2 regions of the Arthrobacter sp. IK3 genome follow, and region 2 is predicted to be linked to the other one. Evidence: riboswitches for the same ligand, from Rfam matches in the RefSeq annotation. Region 2 holds a riboswitch; the other holds the start of a gene.
What was found. A riboswitch is a leader RNA that binds a small molecule or an ion and turns the genes downstream of it on or off. The one in region 2 is predicted to bind cyclic di-AMP.
Positions count from the first base shown of each region.

Region 1: it holds a riboswitch for cyclic di-AMP, as region 2 does, so the genes downstream of both, ACSLGO_RS08740 (C40 family peptidase) here and ACSLGO_RS16935 (NlpC/P60 family protein) in region 2, are expected to answer to the same signal.

Region 1 covers NZ_JBPPSW010000005.1:188,844-200,188, forward strand. The annotation lists gene ACSLGO_RS08705 (metal-sensitive transcriptional regulator) at 1-49, shown strand, start outside; gene ACSLGO_RS08710 (glycerophosphodiester phosphodiesterase family protein) at 62-1,942, opposite strand; gene ACSLGO_RS08715 (potassium channel family protein) at 2,107-2,802, opposite strand; gene ACSLGO_RS08720 (TrkH family potassium uptake protein) at 2,795-4,096, opposite strand; gene ACSLGO_RS08725 (DNA alkylation repair protein) at 4,269-5,366, opposite strand; gene ACSLGO_RS08730 (hypothetical protein) at 5,506-5,853, opposite strand; gene ACSLGO_RS08735 (hypothetical protein) at 6,128-6,547, shown strand; cyclic di-AMP (ydaO/yuaA leader) riboswitch at 7,055-7,220, shown strand; gene ACSLGO_RS08740 (C40 family peptidase) at 7,224-8,150, shown strand; gene ACSLGO_RS08745 (CarD family transcriptional regulator) at 8,493-9,005, shown strand; gene hrpB (ATP-dependent helicase HrpB) at 9,121-11,345, opposite strand, start outside.
Region 2 covers NZ_JBPPSW010000014.1:81,141-92,485, forward strand. The annotation lists gene ACSLGO_RS16895 (sensor histidine kinase) at 1-1,199, shown strand, start outside; gene fdhD (formate dehydrogenase accessory sulfurtransferase FdhD) at 1,196-2,047, opposite strand; gene ACSLGO_RS16905 (FdhF/YdeP family oxidoreductase) at 2,123-4,474, shown strand; gene ACSLGO_RS16910 (molybdopterin molybdotransferase MoeA) at 4,425-5,714, opposite strand; gene ACSLGO_RS16915 (DUF6457 domain-containing protein) at 5,711-5,995, opposite strand; gene mobA (molybdenum cofactor guanylyltransferase) at 6,005-6,685, opposite strand; gene ACSLGO_RS16925 (HNH endonuclease) at 6,682-7,179, opposite strand; gene ACSLGO_RS16930 (NlpC/P60 family protein) at 7,413-8,201, opposite strand; gene ACSLGO_RS16935 (NlpC/P60 family protein) at 8,232-9,038, opposite strand; cyclic di-AMP (ydaO/yuaA leader) riboswitch at 9,042-9,198, opposite strand; gene ACSLGO_RS16940 (M23 family metallopeptidase) at 9,324-10,088, opposite strand; cyclic di-AMP (ydaO/yuaA leader) riboswitch at 10,092-10,301, opposite strand; gene ACSLGO_RS16945 (metal-dependent transcriptional regulator) at 10,387-11,088, opposite strand; gene serC (phosphoserine transaminase) at 11,313-11,345, shown strand, end outside.

The DNA.
Region 1 (11,345 bases), on a different contig from region 2:
CGCCCTGGACCGCAAGGAAATGGAGAAGCTCTTTATGTCCCTCGCCTAGGGCCAGCGGCGGCTAGAAGATCACCACGAAGCGCATGACGGCGTCGTAAAGCTTTGAACTCATGGGTTCTCCCGGCCCCATCGAGCTCCGGTCCGCCAGTGCCATATCCGGATGGTCGGTGATGATGCCGTCGACGTTGTCCCGGAGCATGCTGCGGATGGCATCGGCACCGTTCACGGTCCACACATAGACCTCCTTCCCGTCAGCCCAGGCTGACTCACGGACCGCCGGGGTGTAGGAGGCTTCCTCCACCACAATAAAGTCGGCGGTCGTTTGCGGTGACGCGACGCCGGCCACGGCGAGGGTCAGCCCCACATAGAGCCCCGGCCGCAGGCGCTTCAGCTCTTCGGCCTTCTCCAGGCTCAGCGAGTGGTAGATGTTCTGCTCCAGGGCATTCAGCGACTCCAGCTCGGCGACCAGCCGCTCGACGTAGTCCCCGGTTTCCCCGCCGTGGAGCTTCAGCTCAATCAGCAGCGGCTGGCCTGCCTCGCGGGCCGCGAGGACATAGTCCCGGAGCGAGGGAATCGAGTCGGCATGGCCAAACTGGTCCCGCACGGTGATGGACGTCAGCTCGGAAAGGGTCAGGTCCGCCACAGCTTCACTGCGCGCCGCCAGCCGCGCGAGGGAGGCATCATGCATAGCCACAAACCCGCCGTCGGCAGTCTGCATGACGTCCATCTCCACCAGGTCGGTGCCTGCGGCCGCCGCGGCGCGCAGCCCGGAGACCGTATTCTCTACCCCTCCGCCGCTGAACCCCCGGTGCCCCAGGACCAGGGTCCGGGGAACATCACGAAGACCCTCCATGACCGGGATGTTGATGAGCCCGAGGATCAGCGCGGGCACGACGGCGGCGCCCGCCACCAGGGCAGCGGTTACCTTTCGGCGGCTACGCGTGACGGGCGGCGCGAGTGCGGCCACCGGCTCAGCTATCCGCTCCCCTGACTGCCCGTCCAGGCCCAGCCGGGGCATGTTGCGGTCCACGAGCTCCAGGAGCATTCCGGCGACGAAGAGCACCAAGCTGCCAGCGATCGCCACACCGGTAATCTGGGCGGCACCCAGGGCAAGGGCTGCCACTCCGGCCGCCGCCCGGGGATAGACCAGGTCCGCGGCAAGGGTGGGCAGGATTGTCAGCACCACCAGGGCGGCACCAGCCAGCAGGGCAGCCGCCGCCGCTGTGCCGCCGGCTGCAAGCAGGGCGGGGAAGGTCCGCGCCGTCGCGCGCCGGCTCAGACGCATCGCTTTTCCGCCGGGCACGCCGTACACGGCGAACAGCGGCACCGCGAGGGAATACCGCAGCGCGGCAGTGCCCGCAACGAGCAGGAAGGATGCGTAGACCAGTGTCCCCTGCGTCGACTTGAGCAGCTCACCGCTGACAAAGTTCGGAATGGCAATCGAATGCGTGAGGACGGAGAAGACGCCCGCCTGCGTCAGCGGAACCACCAGGAACAGGTACATGCCGAGGGGCAGGAATCCGGGCCGGGTGAGGCGGCGCATGAGGGACAGTAGCTTGGCTCTTAGTATCCGGGGCCGAAGGCCGGCACCGCGGCGCACCTGGTCCACCGCCACCACCAGGACGCTGAGCTGCAGGGAAACGGCCAGCAGCGCTACCACGCACAGTCCCGCCAGCCAGGTGACTGAAATTCCGCTGGCGAGCATTCCGGTAATTGCCTCTGATGTCACCGCATGGGCCCCCGCGGAAGCAAGTGCCTGGGTGAACATCCAATGGATCAGCGGAGAGACGAGGGCAAGCGGGATGACCTGGCTGAGGGCGTAGACGACGAGCAGGCGCCATCCACCCCGTCGCAGCACATCCCAGCCGGCCCGGAGCAGGCCGGGGACGAGCCGCCGGAATGCCAGGCCGTCAGGTGCGGTTGGCCGGGCGGTCGAGGTCATGGCGGCTCCTTGCAGGCGAACATCCTTACGTTGGAATCCAGCTAATTTTGGACAGCATCCAACTTGGCAACGAGTATATAAGCACCCTCTTTTCCGCTGCGTCATGATGGCGACACATACCGAACAACCGGGCGGCAGCGTCCGGGCGCGTGCCTTTCGCCGTGTTAGCGCCGGCTAAAGCGCTCCGCCTTTCGCGCGGGCCCCGCGACGAGGAGTTCGTCGCCCTCTTCGATCAGGAGGTCGGGCTCGGCAAACCGCCACTCGCCGTCGGACTTGCGGACCGCAACGATCACCACGCCGAACCGCCTCCGGACCTGGGACTGATAAATCGTGGAGCCGGCCAGGAATTCACGCGGGGCGGTTTCGATCACGGCGAAGTTCCCGCCCAGCGGGATGTAGTCCAGCAGACTGCCCTGGACCAGGTGGGCCACGCGGCGCCCCATGTCCTTTTCCGGAAAGACAACGTGGTGCACGCCCAGCTGCTCGAGGACCGTCCCGTGGGCTTCGGTGACCGCCTCCGCCCAGATCTGAGGCACTCCAAAACGCAGCAGCAGGGATACCGTGAGAATGCTGGCCCCGATGTCCTGGCCGATGGCCACCACCACCCGGTTGAACTCCGGGATGGACAGCTGCCGCAGCACATCTTCCCGCGTGGCATCGGCCATCACTACGTAGGTAAGCCGCCCGTCCAGGCCCTGCACCACCCGCCGGTCCCCGTCCACGCCCAGGACGTCGACGCCGTTGGCCATGAGCTCCAGCGCCAGGGCCTGCCCAAACCGCCCAAGACCAATCACCGCTACGGCGTCGGACTCACTGATCCGCTCCGCCTCCCGGCCGTTGAACAGGTTGAACTTAGCCAATGATCGGCCTTTCTTCGGGGAGTCTGTACCGGAACCTGCGCTCCCGCAGGACGAGCGCGGAGGCGAGCAGAAGCGGTCCGAGCCTTCCTGTGAACATAAGTACCACCAGGATCAGCTCCCCTGCTACGGGAAGTGCAGTCGAGACGCCCACAGAGAGCCCCACTGTCCCGAAGGCGGAGACTGTCTCGAACAGCAGCCGGTCCATCGGATAACTGGACATGGCCATCAGTGCCCCGGTCGAGACGGCGATGACTCCGGCAGCAACAAGCACCACCACCAGCGCCTGCCGGGCGGCGTACGCAGGCAGTGCCTTGCCGAGGGCAGTCACCTGCTCATTGCCCCGCACCTCGGCGGCGACTGCGTACACCAGCACAGCGAACGTTGTTACCTTGATGCCGCCCCCGGTTCCTGCCGGTGCGGCACCAATGAACATCAGCACATCCATTCCCAGCCAGGAGAGCGGCTCCATCTGCCCAACCTCGACTGAGCTGAAGCCTGCTGTCCGGGTCTGGACGGACATAAAGAACGCGGCGAGAAGCCGCTCCGGACCGGAGAGGGCACCGAGGGTCTGTGGGTTGTTCCATTCGCACAGGGCAAGGAACACCGTTCCGGCCGGCAGCAGGATCAGTGTTCCCCACAGCACCAGACGGGTATTGATGGTCCAGCGCAGCGGCTTACGCCAGGCACGGCGCAGCTGGACGAGCACCGGAAAGCCCAGTCCCCCGATAATGACGGCGGTGGCCACCGGAAGGCACACCAGCGGGTCAGCGGCGAAGCCCTCCAGGTTCCGGGGAAACAGCGAGAACCCGGCATTGTTGAACGCGGAGACGGCATGGAATACCCCCAGCCAGACGGCTTCGCCGGGGTCCTTCCCGTAGCCGAGCCAGAACCGAAGGGCCAGCAGCAGGGCTATCACTGCTTCGGTTACCAGGGAGATGAGAACGACGCCGCCAATCACCCTGGGTGTGCTGTCCAGGTCCTGGCTGCGGTTTTCCGCCACGGCCTGCAGCCGCGACCGGAAACTGAACCGTCCGATGACGGCAAGGCCCACTATGGACGCGAACGTCATGACACCCAGTCCGCCCACCTGGATCAGGACCAGGATCACCACATGTCCAAACGTGGACCAGTACACGTGGGTTTCAACTACGGACAGTCCGGTGACGCACAGGGCGGACACTGCGGTGAAAAGTGCATCCGTAAAGGAGGCACTGCCGGGAACCGCACCCGAGGCAGGGAGCATGAGCAGTCCCGTTCCGCAGAGGGCTGCGGCTACGAAACCAAGGAATACCACTTGTGATGGGCGCGGGACCCGCCGGCGGCCGCCCGGCCCGGCAGGCCCAGGCACAGTTCGACAGTACGCCGCCGGTGTGCTGCGGTCACCGTTCGGCGCTGCGCCACGGACACCGCGGTCATGAATAGCGGCTGCGGCAGGCGGCTCTCCGGCACCGTGCCCGCAGAAGGATTCACACCGGATCCGCCAGGTCCACCTCGAAAGCCAGCGACCCGTTGCGGATCCCGTTAACCTGGATCTCCAGCCGGTGCGTTCCCGCGTAGTGTCGGCGGGTGGTCATCTGATGCAGTGCATGCGAAGCGGAGAGGGCGCGGGATTCCCCCGGCTCCAGGTTAAGCACCGCCAGCTTGAAGACGGCGGGGGCACTTCCGCCACGGGCCTTTACGTAGTGCACCACGTAGTCCACTGCCAGCTTCGCAGCCGTACTTCCGGTATTCGTCAGGGTGAACCCGAAGCGGAGCCTGCCCGGGAGCGTGATGGCCGGGGTGGAGGTGCAAAGCCCGTCCACCCGGATCTCGGCGGGTTCGAATCCCAGCAGGGAGAGCGCACCCGGGTGGGCTTTTTTGACCAGGGTCCGGAGACTGTGCCGGACCAGGCGGTCCGTGTAGCGCGACGGTGAATCCAGCCAACGGGCACACGTGCGGAGAGTGACCTCAGGGGCATGGCGGGCAATGTCGTTGAGGTGGTTCGCCACGGACCGGCGCACGTCCTCGCTGGGGTCATCCCGGAGAGCATCCAGGAGAGGCAGTGTGGCCTCCGGGTTCTCAAGCAGCCCGGGAACGCGGATAGCCCACGGCAGGTACGCTCGGGTTCCCTCGCTGGCGAGGCGGCGCACGTGTGGATCCGGATCCCGTGTCCAGGTACGGGCCCGGGCGAGGGTGCGGTCCATATCAGCGGCCAGGAGCCTGCGGATGGCGAACTCACTCGTCAGGCGCGGGGTCAGCTCCGCCAGCAGGTCAAGCGCGTCGTCAAAGTCTCCGGGATCCTCTCCAGCCAGTGCCAGCGTCACGGAGGATTCAGAAACCGGCCATATAATCCACCCCTTGAAGGACTCATCCTTCAGCGCTGCGCGGTACGCTGCGGCCGCTTCGGCGTAGGAGGGATAGGACTCGGTGAGTGCCGTGGCAAGGACATCCGTCCTGCCGCGGAGCGAAAGCGCGTTGAGCTCCGGCACCACTCCATGCAGCCGGTCGAGCCCCGGTGCCGGGGCGGCAGCGGCGAGGCTGCGCTGCAGGGCGGCTACTTCGGCAGGGCCCAGCAAATCATCCATGGCGCCCAAGGCAGTCCCCCGCAATCAGCCGTAGGAACCCGGCAATCCGGGTCAGCGAACCGCCGCTGGTTCCCGCGGCGGTTTCCCATCCTAGCGCTGCCGGGCATGCTCCGGCCGCTGCGCCCGGGGGGACGCCGACTCAGAGGTTGGCGTCCGTGTAGCTGCCGCGGGCACGCTCAGCAGGGGCGGGCGCATCGGAGGCGGATCCAAAAACGGCAGTGTAGCTGTCTACAGCTGCTGCAGGGGTTCGGTGTTCCGCGCCGTCAAACCGTGCGGTGTAGCCGTGGCCGGAGGCGGCGCCGGACAGGAGAGCATGCCGGTGTGCGGGAACTGACCCGGGCCGGCCGAAGGCTGCAACGTAATTGCCGCCCAGCGCAGCGAGGCGCCCGGCCGGAACGGTCCGTTCAATGCGGCTCTGGCCCTGCTGCCGCACTGCGGCCCGGTGCTGGATGGTGCGGGCGGGGGCGGAAGTGGTTGTCTCGAACATTGTTCTCCTCATGGGTCGGAGGCCGGGCAGCCGGGCAGCACAAAGTGCACCGGCTCCTGGGCGGCGTTGCGTCAAAAGTGGGAGCAGCCCGTCTGGCCGGGCTGCACGGGTCCTCGGTCCATTCGCGGGTGACCGGCTGTGGACGGGAAGGCCTGGCGGTAGGCGTCAGGCGTTGATAAGACTCTAGCAGTTATTCTGAGTCATTCATAAAAAGCGGGATGTCATTCACCTCTCATTTCTGCCGGGTCCAGCCGCCGCGGATAGAGTTGGCAGCATGAGCAGCACGCCCGCACGGACCCGTAGACCCGTCTTTCTCCTCATCCCGCTGGGCGCGCTGGCCGGCGTGGCGCTCGCCATGGTCAACTTCCAGCTCACTACCGCCTCCCTCGTCGAGCCTGGAGACCTCTCCAGCTATGTCCTCTGGACTATCGTGGGCGGCGCGGCCCTGGGTGGATCGTTCGCCTGCCCCGCCAGCGCAGCCGCATACGTGGGAGCTTCAGCGGGTAAATCCCCGCGGTTCTGTGCAGGCGCTGCTGGTGGGGCCCTGGCGGCGTGCTGGCTGCTGTACGCAGCCGTGTCAGCCTCCGGAGGAACGCCGGTCACCTGGCTGCTGCCTACCGCTGCCGCCCTTACTACTGCTGGCGGCATGTGGGTCATCTGGACTGCGGTCCGGCGCTCCGTTCCCCGCGCGTAAGGCAGCGCGGGGTCTCCGTCGCAGCGCCGGTCAATCCGGGCTAATAGTGTGTGAATCACCACTACGCCTAAGGGTTGAGTGCGGCATAACTGTGATCTGCAACCATCCCCGCCTGCAGGCCGGCGGGACCGTACCTGCCGGCCCGCTGGAGACCATTCAGGCGGCTGAAATGGGGAATTCCTTCACTGCGCCCCACTCTCCGGCGAGGTGTCGTTCCCCTTGAATCCGGGGCTTTTGCCCCGCACCCGGACCGGCCATGCCGTCCTGCCGACCCCGCGGCAAAGCGCCGTCAGCGACCGCCCGGGGGCCCATATCGGACCCGGCTGGCATGTGGCGCGCGGGACTGCTGTGATAAGACTAGACAGCAAGGTGCTCAGCTAACACGCGTGACTCACTGCACACAATGGCAACACGGCGTCGTTACCGAATTGCAATCAAAAAGAAATTGCTGTTAGTGTCCTTGGCATGCCGCAGTCCTGATGCGGCGCCCCGGGCTCGTTACCTAGCTCTGCCGCTTGGCCGGGGTCCCTTTTGCAATACGACGGCAGGGGCGGGGGAACCAATTTTTTGGGTCCTTTGAATCCTTGGGGTTAAGCCGACCGGATGAGACCGGCGGCCGGGTGACTCCCATCCGAACCCGACAGCTCACCTCGCAGGTATAGGGAGAGGTAATACCTTGTCTTCTAAGAATCGCGGACGTCACTGCGCAGAGTCCAGCATCTGGACCAGCATCGCAAAGGCAGCACCCGTCAAGGCACGCACTGTAACCGGAACCGCAGCAGCCGTCGTAGCAGGCTCAGGCCTCATGTTCGGCATGGCAGCACCGGCACAGGCCAGCGCAGTCATCAACGAAACCCCGGCACCGGCAGCCAGCACCTTCGCTCCGGCCGCCCAGCCCGCAGCCCCCCAGCCCGCGGTTGCCCCGGCAGCTGAAACCCCGGCTCCGGCGGCGGCCGTAACCCACACCGTAGTGTCAGGTGACACGCTGAGCGAAATCTCGGCCTCCTACGGCGTCACCCTGGACAGCGTCCTGGCGCTGAACGGGCTGTCGCTGGCGTCCATCATCTACCCCGGTGACGTCATCACTGTTTCCGGTGAGGCCGCCGCAGCTCCGGCCGTGGCCGCAGCACCGGTGGAGACCTACGTTCCGGCTGAGACCTATGCGGCTCCGGCCGAGGCCGCAGCCCCCGCTGCTTCGTACACCGATCCCGGCACCTTTACCGGTTACGAGAGCAACGTCACCACGCAGGCTGTGACCCCGGCACCCGCCGCGGCAGCTTCCGGCGCCGGCGCAATCATGGTCAGCTCCGCCTACTCCCAGCTCGGCGCCATGCAGGACTGCACCGTCCTGGTGGAGCAGGCACTGCGCGCTGCAGGCCACTCGGTGGGCGACCTGTCCCCCGCACAGCTGGCTGCCTACGGCACCCCGGTCTCCGACCCGCAGCCCGGCGACATGATCTACTACGCCAACGGCGGAGCCGGTGTCCCCCACATCGCCATCTACATCGGCGACGGCCAGGCCATCCACAGCGGGATGAACGGTAACCAGACCGTTATCGCAACCGCAAACCTCGGCTCCGGCCCCGTCTACTACCGCGCATAGTCTGCGTAGCCGCCGGTTCTTGCCGGCAGCACCCAGGGCGCCCCTTTCGGATCCCGAAGGGGGCGCCCTGCTTTAATGCCGCGGGCATCCCTGGCAGATCCGGGAACCCGGATCAGCCCGCTCTGCTCCAGGCAGGGTGCTCAAGCCCCGAACGTGAAATAATGGAACATGCCAGACTCGCGGCCGGCAGAACCTTCACCCATGTGCTGGTACCGCCTCCGCGCTCCCGCCACTTCGCCTACGGGGCCTGTAGTGGGACGGTGTTCCCCTCAGCGAGCCGGTCCATCTGGCTCGCAAAGGCGGATACCGGGTCAGGATTCGACGCAGCCAGAGGTAATCACATTGACGTTTAACGTAGGTCAAACCGTAGTCCACCCCCACCACGGTCCCGCAGCTATCCGCCGGGTTGCCACCCGCAAAGTCCGCGGCGAAGACATGGAGTACCTGGTCCTGGAAGTCCAGGCGAACAGGCTCGAGGTCTGGGTCCCGCTGGCGAAGGCTGCCGAGGTTGGACTGCGCCCGGTGCTTAACGGAGCGCAGCTTCAAAAGCTGATGGAAGTCCTCAAGGCAGGCGCGGATGCCGAAGAAACACAGTGGTCCAGACGTTTCAAGGAGAACACTGAACTGCTGGCCAGCGGCAGCATCACGGATGTTGCCCGGGTGGTCCGCAACCTCACCCTCCGTTCACTGGAAAAGGGACTTTCCCACGCCGAGCGGGACATGCTGCGCCATGCCCGGCGTCCCCTGCTCACTGAGATTTCGCTGTCCCTGGGCGTCACGGAGGATGAGGCCGCCGCGGTGCTCGACGGCGTCTGGCAGGCCTCCTCAACGTCCCTTGCTGAGCCCGTCACCTGATCCCCGTTCCCGCGCACGATTGCGGCGTGCACAGGCCCGGCAACGCGAAACAGTGTTGCCGGGCTTTTTCGTGCCCGGTCCCAGCCTCGTTGTGGTGCTGTCCGCCTGCGACGCATCACGTGCGTGTTTTGGTCCTTGCGGTAGCCGGGGCGGTCCACGGGTCCTCCGGCCAAGGATGGCGGGGATAGCGCCCGCGCATTTCTGCGCGCACCTGTGCATAGGGACCGGACCAGAAAGACGCCAGGTCATCGGTCACAGCCAGCGGACGCCCCGCGGGTGAAAGCAGATGGAACTGCAGGCGGGTCCGGCCGCCGGCCAGGAGCGGGGATTCAGCCCAGCCAAAGCACTTCTGGAGTTTCACCGCCAGCACGGGAGGCCCGTCGTCGTCCACCTCCGGATAACTGATCCGTTCCTGCGTTCCGCTGGGAACCAGGATCCTCTCCGGCACCAGTTCTGCCATCCTGGCGGCCTCTGGCCAGGGCAGCAGGCGGCGCAGCGGATCGAGGAGATCGATGCCCGCTGACCGCGCGCCGCCTGCAAGTGCTTCCAGCTCCGGCCCCAGCCAGCCCTCCAGGCCGGCAAGGAGGGCTGGCTCCGAAACGTCGGGCCAGGGTGGACCCAGCACACGGTGCAGCAGCGCCAGCCGGCGGCGCAGGGCGTCGGCCGAAGCCGACCAGCCGATGGCGTCGAGGCCCTGGCCGGCCAGGGCCCGCGCCACCGCAGCCCGTCCCTCCGGGGCGGCCGGCCGGACCGGCGTGGAGGAAAGCTCAATCGAGCCGAGCCGCCGAACCCGGCGCGCGGTCACCTTGCCGGAGTCGAAGACTGCAGTAACGTCCTGCGTGAGCAGCTGGGAGGCAGCTGCTTCTGCTTCTTCCGGCCGAAGCGGTGCAGCGGCGCGGATCACTGCGCCCGTGCCTGACGCTGCGCGGCCTGCGGCCCGGGAAACCTCAGCCACCGCCAGCCAGTCATGACCGCGGAGCGGGCTGTCAGCGGGCAGTCCGGCCCGGGTGCCCGATGCCAGCAGGTACTGCTCGCCGGCAGCACCGGAAACACGCCGGGCCACCCGGTCCGGGAAAGCCAGCGCCACCATCGTCCCTACGGCGTCACTGGCGGCCGGGGATGTCTCCGTGCCTGTGCCCGAAGCAGCTTTCGCGGCCGGTTCAACGAGACGCTGCAGGCGCCGGGCCTCACGGTCGAATGCATGCGAACCCGGGTCCCTGCCGGAGCGGAGTGCAGCGAGAAGCCGCACCAGGTCACCGCCGGACGGCCGGCTGTCTCCCGCGAGCATGGCAGTGATCTCCGCCGCGCTGCGCGCGCCAAGGATCTGTGAACCGTCCAGCAGCGCGCGTGCCAGGCGGGGATCGGCGGGGATGCGGACCAGCCGGTGTCCCGTGTCCGTAGCCTTGCCGTCCGCATCGACGGCGCCGATTCCCTTCAGCACGGCCTCGGCATCTTCGAGGGCGGCCGGGGGGAGCGGCTGCGGCAGCGCGAGGCCACGGCCGCCCGGCGTTCCCCAGCAGGCAAGGATCAATGCGGCAGCGGTAAGGTCCGCTGCCGCGGCCTCGGGTGTGGGATGCGCCGGCGCCGCTGCGTAGGCGGCTTCCGAATAGGCCCGAACTACCGTTCCCGGTCCCTGCCGGGCGGCGCGCCCGGCCCTTTGGCGCGCCGATGCTCGGGACGCACTTACGGTGACGAGTCCGCTCATCCCCCGCGCCGCGTCCCGCCGCGGTTCGCGCGCCAGCCCGGAGTCAACCACCAGGCGGACCCCCGGAACAGTGAGGGAAGACTCAGCGAGGGAGGTGGACACGATAATGCGCGGCCTGTCCCCGGCGGACCGCCCGGACACCGCACGGTCCTGCTCAGCAGCCGGAGCTTGGCCATGCAGTTCGAGGACTTCCGTGCCCGGGCCGGCCTCCTGCCGCAGGATCCGCGCAACATGGGACACTTCCCGCGCACCGGGAACAAACACCAGGGCATCAACGTCCGGGGTCCCGGCCAGGGCGCGTGCATGCTCCCGGACGGCGAGCCCGGCCAAGGCATCAAGGAAGGCCGGCGTGACTCCGCGTTCGTCCAGGCGTGCCGCGGCGGGCGGTTGCCATTGGACGTGGAGCGGATAGAGCGCCGAGGGGCAGTCGATTACCGGGGCAGGCACTTCGGAGGTTCCCACCAGCCCCGCGAAGTGTTCCGTGTCCAGAGTGGCGGACATAGCGCAAAGCACCAGGTCCGGCCGCAATTGGCGCACCTCCGCGAGCAGGCCTATGAGCAGGTCGGTTTCAAGGCCGCGTTCATGGACTTCATCCAGCACGACGGCGCCGGCCCCTTCCAGGCCCGGATCAGCCA
Region 2 (11,345 bases):
CCCATGTCATGTCTGAGGCAGTGGTATCCGGGCTGGGAGACGTCTTCAAGGCAGACCACGTAGCCCTCACTACGTTCCCGGACGAGAGGGTTCCGGAGCTGCTGACTTCCTGGAGCCGGGCGGGCTCCTCGCATGCCATCCCCGCTCCGGACCCGGCACTTGCCGCGGAAGTCGCGGAAATGCTGTGGGAATCAGGGAAGATCCTCGCAGCCAGGGACCATCAGGCCCCGGATCCTGACGTCCATCCCATCCTCCATCCGGCGCCCCGGGAGGCCGGGCTGCGGACCTCGGTCATCCTTCCCCTGGGCCACGGGGACCGTCCGTTCGGGCTGATCTGGCTCGCAGGCGAGAATACCGCGCGCACCTGGTCTCCCACCGAGCTCTCCCTGATCCAGCACGTCAGCGGCAACCTTGCCCACGGCCTGGTGCAGGGCCACCTCATCACCGCCCAGCGGACGGTCCTGGCCCGCCAGCGGGAACTGGACCGGGAAAAAACCGACTTCGTCGCCACGATCAATCACGAGCTGCGCACTCCGCTCACGTCAATCACCGGTTACCTGGACCTGATCCTGGACGGCTCGGGCGGCGGAATCTCGCCCGAAATCGCCCAGATGCTCGAAATCGTGGGCCGCAACGCCACCCGGCTGAACCACCTGATCGGAGACCTGCTCACCATTTCCCGGGCAGACGCGGACGAAACCCGCATGGACGTTGAAGAACTCGTGCTCCAGGACCTGCTGGAGCAGGTCATCGCCTCCCTGACACCCGCGGCCACCAGCCGGAACGTCGAGCTTACGCTCGACGAGCTGGACCCGGAGCTACGCCTGGACCTGCGCCTCGACGGAGACCGGGAGCAGCTTGAACGGGTGTTCATGAACCTTATTTCGAACGCCGTGAAGTTCACGCCGCCGAACGGCTCGGTGCGCCTCACGGCGGAGCTGTGCGACCCCGGGGACGGTACCGCGCCCATGATCCGCGTCTGTGTGCAGGACACCGGAATTGGCATCCCGGAGGAAGACCTACCCAAGCTCTTCAGCCGCTTCTTCCGTGCCTCCAACGCCACGGCCGCCGCGATCCCCGGCACCGGCCTGGGCCTGGCAATCGTGCAGGACATTGTTAATCAGCACGGCGGGCGGCTCACCATCTCCTCCACCATGGGAGAAGGAACCTGCGCCGAAGTGTTGCTGCCCGCAAGCTAGCTGCCCGCTGCGGCCGGCACCTGTGCCTGGATCCGCTCCGGGAAGCAGTAGCAGTTCAGTGAGTTGCCGCGGCTGAACCCCACCAGGGTCATGCCGGCGTCGCGCGCCAGGTCCACGGAAAGGGCCGACGGCGCCGAGACCGCGGCCAGGACCGGGATCCCCGCCAGCTGGGCTTTTTGAACAAGTTCAAAAGAGGCCCGGCCGGACACCTGCATCACGGTGCCGCGCAGCGGCAGCATGCCCGCCCGCAGCGCCCAGCCCACCACTTTGTCCACGGCATTGTGCCGTCCCACGTCTTCGCGCAGGCACAGCAGTTCACCCTCTGCGGTGAACAGACCGGCCGCGTGGACGCCGCCGGTCTTCTCGAACAGTGCCTGGCTTTCGCGCAGGCGGTCCGGCAGGGCGGCCAGGACCTCAAGCGGCACCCGCACGCCGTCCTCCGCCACGTCGAAGTGGGACGACTTCCGCACCGCTTCGATGGACGCGGTGCCGCAGATACCGCAGGAGGAGGACGTATAGACATGCCGTTCCATGCCGGTGTCCGGCAGCGCGGTGCCCGGGCGCAGCTGCACATCAACCACATTGAAGGTCTGCTGCCCCTCCTCATCGACGCCGGCGCAGTAGCGCATGGAGATGAGCTGGCCTGCCTCCCAGATGACGCCCTCGGAGACCAGGAAACCGGCCACCAGGTCAAAATCGTCACCGGGGGTACGCATGGTCACGGTGAAGGATTTGCCCTGGAAACGGATCTCCAGCGGCTCCTCTCCGGCCAGCACGTCATCGCGCCGGCTCACCGTTCCGTCAGTGCGGAACCTCGTTATGCGGGCACGCCGTGAAACCCGTCCCATCCCATCGCTCCTCAATAAGTCTTAGACTGGCTTCACTTCAGACTAGGGGATTTCCTACACAAGGACGTGGTGGCTGTGCCAAGCAAGGCTCCGAAAGATGGAATCAACGAATCAGAGCTGCGGGTCGGTGATCCGAAAACCCATGCCGTGGGGCTGCCGGCAGTGATCAACTCGCTGCGCATCTCCTTCGACCAGATGGGTGCGCTGCGCAGCGCCAAGACGCTGATGAACGTCAACCAGAAGAAGGGCTTCGACTGCCCCGGCTGCGCCTGGCCGGAAGGGGATAAACGCCACGCCGCAGAGTTCTGCGAGAACGGCGCCAAGGCCGTGGCGGAGGAGGCGACCAAGCGGAAGGTGCCGCCGGAGTTCTTCGCGGAGCACTCAATAGCCGAGATGCTGGAGAAGGACGACTACTGGCTGGGCCAGCAGGGGCGCCTGACCCACCCGATGGTCCTTGAAGCCGGTGACACCCACTACCGCCCGATCAGCTGGGACGGCGCCTACAACATCATCGTCGAAGAGCTGGCCGCCATGGACAGCCCGGACCAGGCGGTCTTCTACACCTCCGGCCGCACCTCGAACGAGGCCGCCTTCCTGTACCAGCTGATGGTCCGCGGCCTGGGCACCAACAACCTGCCCGACTGTTCCAACATGTGCCATGAATCCTCCGGTTCCGCCCTGACGGAAACCCTGGGCATCGGCAAGGGCACCGTGAGCCTGGATGACGTCCAGGGATCGGACCTGATCATCGTGGCCGGGCAGAATCCCGGTACCAACCATCCCCGCATGCTGACCGCCCTCGAGCGGGCGAAGAAGAACGGCGCCACGATCGTGGCCGTGAATCCCCTGCCGGAGGCCGGGCTGCTGCGCTTCGACAACCCCCAGACCGCATCCGGCCTGCTGGGCACCAAGTTCGGCGGCGGCACCCAGCTGGCCGATGATTTCCTGCAGATCCGCCTGGGCGGGGACCAGGCGCTGTTCCAGGGGCTGGGCAAATACCTGCTGGAACAGGAAGAGGAACACGGGAACGTCTTCGACCACGCCTTCATTCGGGACTACACCGACGGACTCGATTCCTATCTGGCGGAGATCCGGAACACGTCCTGGGACGAAATCTGCTTCGCCAGCGGGCTGACCCGCGCGCAGATCGAAACCACCGGAGCCCGGCTGATCGCCGCCAAGTCCACGGTGGTGTGCTGGGCCATGGGCCTCACGCAGCACAAGCACTCCGTGGCCATGCTGCGCGACGTCGTCAACGTGCTCCTGCTGCAGGGCAATGTGGGCCGCCCCGGCGCCGGTGTCTGCCCGGTCCGCGGGCACTCCAACGTCCAGGGCGACCGCACCATGGGCATCTTCGAGCGCATGCCGGAGGCATTCCATGACAAGCTCGACGCCGAATTCGGCTTCGCTTCGCCGCGGCGCCACGGATTCGACACGGTCAACGCTATCCGGGCCATGCGGGATTCGAAGGTGCGGGTCTTCATGGCGATGGGCGGCAACTTCATCCGCGCCACCCCGGACTCCGCTGTCACCGAGGACGCGCTGCGCAATACCGAGCTCACGGTCCAGGTATCCACGAAGCTGAACAAGTCCCATCTGGTCCACGGCCGCCGGGCACTAATCCTGCCCGCACTGGGACGGACGGATCGGGACACCCAGGCCACCGGTGACCAGCGGGTCACGGTCGAAGACTCAATGAGCGCAGTCCACGCCTCCCAGGGCCGGCTGGAGCCGCCGGGACCGGAAGTCCGCTCGGAGGTGGCCATCGTGTGCGAGTTGGCTGAGCGCCTTTTCACCGGGGAGTCTGCACCGTACCGTGCGAATGCCCCGCAGCTGGACTGGATAGCCTGCCGTGCCGACTACTCCCTGATCCGCCGCCACATCGAAAACGTCATTCCAGGGTTTGAAGGCTTCGAATCCAAGATCAAGTACGGCGGCGGCGGATTCGTCCTGCCCAACGGACCTCGCGACGGCCGCCGGTTCGCCACGGCAACCGGCAAGGCGCGCTTCACGGCCAATGAACTGGACTATCCGAAGGTGCCGGAGGGCCGGCTGATCCTGCAGACCCTGCGCGCCCATGACCAGTACAACACCACTGTCTACGCCAAGGACGACCGGTACCGCGGCATCTACGGCGGACGCCGGGTGGTGTTCGTGAATGAGGTGGACCTTGCGGCAGCAGGCTTCAGGGACGGAGACATGGTGGACATGGTCTCCGAATACGAGGACGGCGTTGAACGCCGTGCCGAGTCCTTCCGGGCGGTCGCCTACAACACTCCCGTGGGATGCGCCGCCGCGTATTACCCGGAGGCGAACGTGCTGGTGCCGCTGGACTCCGTTGCCAAAGTCAGCGGCACCCCAACGTCCAAGTCGGTGATTATCCGGCTGGAGGCTGCTGCACCGGCCACGGCAGCGGCAGCGCACTAACGGCCTGGTCAGCGGTGCAGCCCTCTTCGGGCAGCACCATGACCGCGTCCGCTTCGGCCAGCCCGCGAAGCATGCCGGACCGGAAGTACTGCGAAGGAAACGCGCGCCCGTCCTGGATCCTGCAGGGAACCAGACGGGTGCGCCCGGGCAGCGGAGCCACATCGACGCCCGCCAGGACGTGGTAGTCCTTGCCTGCAGGGGCGCCGCGGAGTCCCTGCAGCAACGGCTCGAGCACCGTGAAGACAGCCATCATGGCCGCCAGCGGGTTACCGGGCAGCGCCACGACGAACCGGCCGTCCTGCAGCCGTGCCAACAGCGTCGGATGGCCGGGGCGCATCGCGATGCCGTCAATCAGGAGTTCGGCGTCCACCGCTTCCAGCGCCCTGCGCAGGTGGTCAGCGTCGGAAATCCCGGTTCCGCCGGTGGTCAGAAGCACATCGCCTGAGGACATGGCCAGTGAGTGCTCGTCCACGGCGTCGGTGCTCAGGGCGGCAATCACATCATCCAGGCGGTCCGGCAGCCGCTGCACCACATCCACGCGCCCGCCCAGCATCTCCACCAGCCGCGGCAGCTGGGGGCCGAACGTGTCACGGACCTGTCCGGAGTCCGGCAGTCCCGATTCGATGACTTCGTCCCCGGTGAAGAGCATGGAGACCCGCGGTGCCCGCAGCACCGGCAGCGTGTCGTGGCCGCATACTGCGGCCAGGGCGATGTGTGCCGGGTTAAGGACCGTGCCGGCCGGGATAGTCGTCTCTCCGGCTGCGGCTTCTTCGCCGGCGGGCCGGATGTGCTCCCCGAGGCGTGGTTCGTCTTCCCGTGCGGTGGCTGCACGGCGCAGCACCGCAGGATCTCCCGGAGTCAGGTCCCCGTTCTCTGTCCGCAGGACTGCCTCGGCACCCGCGGGCACCAGCCCGCCGGTCAGGATGGACACGGCTTCGCCCGCCTGCAGCGGCCGCCGGCCGGATTCCTTGTGGATCTGCCAGGGTTCGGGTTCGGGCTCAGGCACCACAATCGTCCACGGTTCCGGGCCGGCCACCGCCCATCCGTCCATGGCCGAGGAGGCATAGTGCGGCACCTGCTGGAGTGCGACGGCGTCGGACGCGAGCGTCTGCCCCAGCGCCTCGGCGAGGGGCACGGTTTCAAACGGAAGCGGACGCGCGGCTGCGTGCGCGGCCGTCCTCGCTTCCTTCCAGGAAGTATTGGGCTGCAGCGGCAGGATCACGGGCGCGGAACCGTTCACTTGGCCTCCCTCCGGCCGGCTTCGGCATCGCATTCCCGCTGGGCCGCCCGGATAGCTGCCCGCATGGCGACAGGCTCATCCGCCTGTCCGCTTCCGGCGGCGAGCCCTGCGGCGAGTCCGGCCACGAACGTCGTGAGGGGCGCGGCGGGACGGACCACGTTGTGGGCGGCTGCGGCCGCGAGGTCGAGTACGGCGTCGATGTCCACCTCTGTACCGTCAAGCTCGAAGGCCTGCAGCAAACGCTGCGTCCATTCCTCGAGTTCCTGTTGCTGGGTTCCCATGCTGGCTCCTTACTCCTTGGCTGCAGCTGCGGATCCGGATGATGGGGCGGCGGCGCGTGACCCGGACCGGATGCCCCATTTCACGGCATCGTCCCAAGTGTCCACGTCCGCGGTGCTTCCCTCCGGAACGGCAACCTCTCTCCACTGCACCCTAGCAAGCATGCTGAACATTGAGAGATTTGCCAGCGGTGCCGGCCCTCCGGCCACGGCCTCGAGAAGCGCATCGGTGCGGTAGAGGCCCGCAAGTGGCTGCGTTTTGCCGGCACCGTCCACGGCGAGCACGGAACAGCTGGGGTCCTCGTCCGCTGCACCGAGCAGCACGGGAACTGCGCGCGCCGCGTCCGGCATGTCGCAGGCAAGTACGAAGGTCCAGGGGCGGCGCGGTGCGCCGCTGCCGGCGGAGAAGCCGCCGAGGGCAGCAATTCCTGCCCCCACCGCGGCGGCAGGGCCGGAGAAGGGAGGATCCTCCCTGACCAGGACCGGGGTATACGAAGAAGGTGCGAGTATTCCCTCCAGCGACGGCGGCCCCGCAACGGCCACGCAAACCGCCTCCTGGACGGCCCGCAGGGTGCGTTCCAGCAGGGTCTCGCCTCCAACCCTGAGTTCTGCCTTCGGCACACCGCCCAGGCGTGAGGAGCGGCCGCCGGCCAGGATGACGGCGTCGTATCCTCTCAGTTTCGGGCCGCTCATGCAGCCGTATCCCCGAGGAACGGGCTCCACTGGGCGGCCGGCTGTTCCAGCTCACGGATCTGCCAGCGGGTCCCGTGCGGCGCCCGAGGAGTAAAGCGCAGCTTCCAGCCAAGCTGGTTCAGGGTCCTGTCTCCCTTTTTGTTATTGCAGCGCAGGCAGCATGCCACCATGTTTTCCCAGCTGTCCTCTCCCCCGCGGGATTTGGGGACCACATGGTCCACGGTTGCTGCGGCCTTTCCGCAGTACGCGCAGGAGTGGCTGTCCCGGCGGAGCACTCCCCTGCGGGTTGCCACACTCGAATCCCGGTAGGGAATGTTGACGTACCGGTTCAGCAGGATGACGGACGGGCGCCCGAACACATCGCCGGGACCTACCACCGGGTCACCGCTCTCGGCCAGGACACTCGCCTTTCCGGCAAGAACGAGCACCAGCGCGCGCCGGAAAGTGACCACAGCCAGCGGTTCATAGCCCGCGTTCAGAACCAGGGTTCGCATGCACGTTCCTCTTCGCCTGCCCGCCGCCGGCAAAACAACGTCCACCGGCCCAGCGGTACTTCGAATGTTCACTGCAAGGGTAAGCCGCCGGGGCCGTTCCCGCCATTAAAGGGGTCCGAGTTGGCCTGATCGCGCCGGGCCGCCGTCCTGCAGGCGCCGGATAGGACCTTGCCGGAACGGCAGAAGGGCCCTGCCGTTCCCGGCAAGGCCCTTCTCTGTGTCATTCGTGCGTCTTAGCCGCCGACGCGGATGTAAACTCCGCCGGAACCGAGCTCAGCAGGTGCAACCACGGTCTGGTTTCCGAAGAAACCGCCATGGACGGCCTGGCCGTTGCCCACGTAGACAGCGATGTGGGCCATGCCCATGCCGCCGTCAGCGTAGTAGATCAGGTCACCGGGAATTGCTTCCGCGGCGCTGACCGTCCGGCCCAGGGAAAGGTAACCGGCAGGCCAGCCGTGGTAGTTGATGCCCGCTGCGGCCAGCGCGTTGGTGGCAAGCATGGTGCAGTCCTGCATGACGCCCAACTGGGCATACGCAGCTGCGGCGATGGTTGCCGCGACGCCTGAGGAAGACGCGGCGGGTGCAGCAGCCGGTGCAGCCTGGGCTGCGGCCGGTGCTGCGGCAGTGTTGGCTGCAGCAGTGTCGCCAGCAGCGGTGCTGTTGTCCGCAACTGTTTCCTGTACGGCCGGAGTGTTCACTTCCTGGGACTGGACGGTGACCTCGGGAGCCACCGTTACGCCCGGAACGGGAGTGAGCGTCAGGTTGGGTCCGATTGCATCGGCCGGAACCTGGAGCGGGATGGAGGACAGATCCAGCTTGCTGGTCTGCACATCGCGTGAGATTTCCGGTCCGGCCGCGTTTGCGGCAACGCCGGTGCTCAGGACGAGGCCGGAAGCAGCTGCGATCACTGCTGCCTGACGGCCAACGGTACCTGCGTTGCTGACGGCATCGGCAAGAGCGGTCAGGGACGCGTTTCGCTGCACGGGCGCGCGGTGGCGCGCACGCTCAGTTGACGTGGTCATTTTTCTCCGTTGTTTCTGGAAACTGAGCGATTAGCTGACGCGGACGAAGCTTGCGCCCGGCAGGTCAGACAGGGAGTGCAGGCCGGTGTTCATGCCGTTCAGGCCACCGCTGATGACCTGGCCGTTACCGACGTAGATAGCAACGTGGCCGCCGGTGATAACGAGGTCGCCGGCCTGGGGGCTGCCGACAACGGTGCCGTAAGCGAAGAACTGGCCGGGAGCCAGGTCGCCAACAGACTTGCCAACCGAGCGCAGTGCCTTCTCGACCATGGCGGTGCAGTCCTGTGCCACGCCAATCTGGGAGTAAGCGGATGCGACCAGGCCGGCGGCAACGCCGCTGGCGGCTACGGGAGCGGAGGAGGCGGTGGTGACCTCGCCGGCAGCCGGAGCGGCCGGGGCAGCGGCCGGAGCGGCCTGGGCGGGAGCTGCGGCCTGCTGTGCGGCGGCGGCCTGCTCCTGTGCTGCTGCGGCAACAGCTGCGGCTTCTTCAGCGGCAGCCTGCTCGGCAGCGGCGATCTGTGCGCGGGTCTCGGCTCCGGAAACGGAACCGGCCAGCGGCTGGACCGGAAGTTCGAACGGTGCCTGCTCGGAAACCGTCACGGTTCCGTTCGAGGTCACAACGTTAAGGGGGGTGGATTCAAGGGCCTGGCGGTCGGTCGAGACCGGGGCTGCCTGGGCCGGCATACCTGCGGCCAGGACGAGGCCGGAAGCAGCGACGACGACGGCGGCCTGGCGACCTACGGAGCCTGCGTTGGCGGTAACAGCTTTGGACAGCGCGGTAAACGGAGTTACCGGCGCAGTGGCGGCACGACGGCGGCCGGAATTGACTGATGACACAGTTTTGCCTCTCCCAATGCCTACGAGGTGAGCTGTCGGATTCGGATGGGAGTCACCCGGTTGCTGGACTGCTAGGTCCGGCAACTTAACCCCAAGGGCTTCTTACGAAACCCGAAATTGGTTCCCCCGCCTCTGCCATGCGATTTTGCGAACGGATCTCGGACAGTGGCAGAGCTCGGCAATCTGTTCGAGAGTGTCTGATCTTTGGCGAATCAGGCACGGTGACGAGAATATAACAACATCACTGAAATGTCACGCTCAGGTCACGAAAGCGTGTTGGAGCGGTCACAACCAGCCCAGGGGGTCGACGGGAGTGCCGTTTACGAGTACTTCGAAGTGCAGATGGCAGCCGGTTGAAGCGCCCGTGGTGCCGCTGGCACCCACCAGATGGCCGCGCTCCAGGGTGTCCCCAACGGAGACACTGATGGCGGAGAGATGGTTGTAGGTGGTTTCAACGCCGTTACCGTGATCCACCACAACGCGGTTGCCGCCGCCCAGTGCATGCCAGCCGGCTGACTTCACCGTGCCGGCCGCAGCCGCGGTCACTTCGGTGCCGCATGCTGCGGCGAAGTCCTGGCCCGTGTGCAGTTCCCCGGCGGTGCCGGTAATGGGACTGACCCGGTAGCCGAAGGAGGACGTCTGGACCAGGTCCGAACTCAGCGGGGTGGCCAGCGTTCCCTTGGCCGCGGCCGGGATCACGTCCGTACCGGCCACGGTCAGGCTGCGGAGCTTGGCATCCGGATCAAACTTGGAGCTCAGTGCGGTCCGCTCGAAGTCCAGGACAGCGTTGGCGTCCGCGGAGACCGGGTCTGCGGCAACCGGCTGCGGCTCGACAGCCGGATCGGTGGCTGCCGCCGTCGTCGGTACCGCTACCGTCAGCACCAGCCCGGAGGCGGCAGCGGCAATGGCGAACTTCTGGGCAGCTCCGCCGATGGGGCGGTGTACGGGTTCGGCGCGGCGCCTTCCGGTGGTCCGGACGGCGGTGCGTGGGCGCAGTTCAGCAGCTGGCGATTCAGCCCTGCGCCTGCCCGAAGCAGCATGCTTCGACAAGTGTTTCCCTCTCTAACAAGCCTGCGAAGTTAGCTGTCGGATTCGAGTAGAGAAACTCGGCCCACGACGCACGTACAGTCCGGTGAGGATTGTGCCGTGCTGCTCGAAGGGCTTCACCCCAAGACAGTAATACTGCCGGTTGGTGGGTCCTCCGCCCCTGCCCGCGAACGGTTGCACCTGCGGTCCAGTGGCAGGGTTAGGCTGTTGGACCGGTGAACGGTGTTGTTGCTGTAGTCAGATGCCACTATAGGGGAAAAAGCCCAAAAGATACCATTCCGTTATCTGGAGCGGCGGCAGGTCACGAAGCGGGCGCGGAGACAAACACGTGCGAAGCCACTTCCGCGGGCAGTTCCAGGGCACCCTCGATGCCCGGCACGCGGACGGAGATGTAGCCTCCCACCACCTCGGCGGTGATGGTGGCACCCGGACGCAGGCCGGCTTCGTCGAGCTGGGTCAAGAGCTCCGGATCCACCTGGATCGGTTCGGCCAGGCGTTCAAGGAGCATTGGCTGACCGGCGCTGACCTCCGATACAGCGGAGAGCAGGTCCCGGTACGGAGTAAGCGGCTGGAGTGCTGCCTCCCCGCCAAGGGCTTCCAGGCCCGGAATCGGATTGCCGTACGGGGACTCCGTGGGCTTACCCAGCAGGTCATACAGCCGGCGCTCCACCCGCTCGCTCATGACATGTTCCCAGCGGCAGGCCTCGTCGTGGACATAGGCCCAGTCCAGGCCGATCACGTCTGCCAGCAGGCGCTCAGCGAGGCGGTGCTTGCGCATGACTTCGGTGGCGCGCCGCCGTCCAAGGTCCGTCAGTTCAAGCTGACGGGTACCGGAGACCACCACCAGCCCGTCCCGTTCCATCCGGCCAATGGTCTGGGAAACGGTGGGACCGGAGTGGCGCAGGCGCTCGGCGATCCGGGCCCGCAAAGCCACGATGTTCTCTTCTTCCAGCTCAAGGATCGTCCGAAGATACATCTCAGTTGTGTCGATGAGGTCCGTCATGACCAGCCACTCCTAGCAATCGTGCAAAAGAGAATCACCACAGCGGCGCAGAACGCGCCGGCAGTTTTGTTTCCACGTTAGCCCATGGCCGCAAACCCGGCTGAATTACCGCATCTGCTGATCCCGTGCCCGAGGGCCGGTCATAAATAGGACCGGGACGGGCACGGGGTGTTGAATGGAAGGGTACGTGAAGCACCCTGCCAACCCGCTTGGAGCATACAGAAATGGGCGATACCGCCGTTACGATTCCCGCTGAA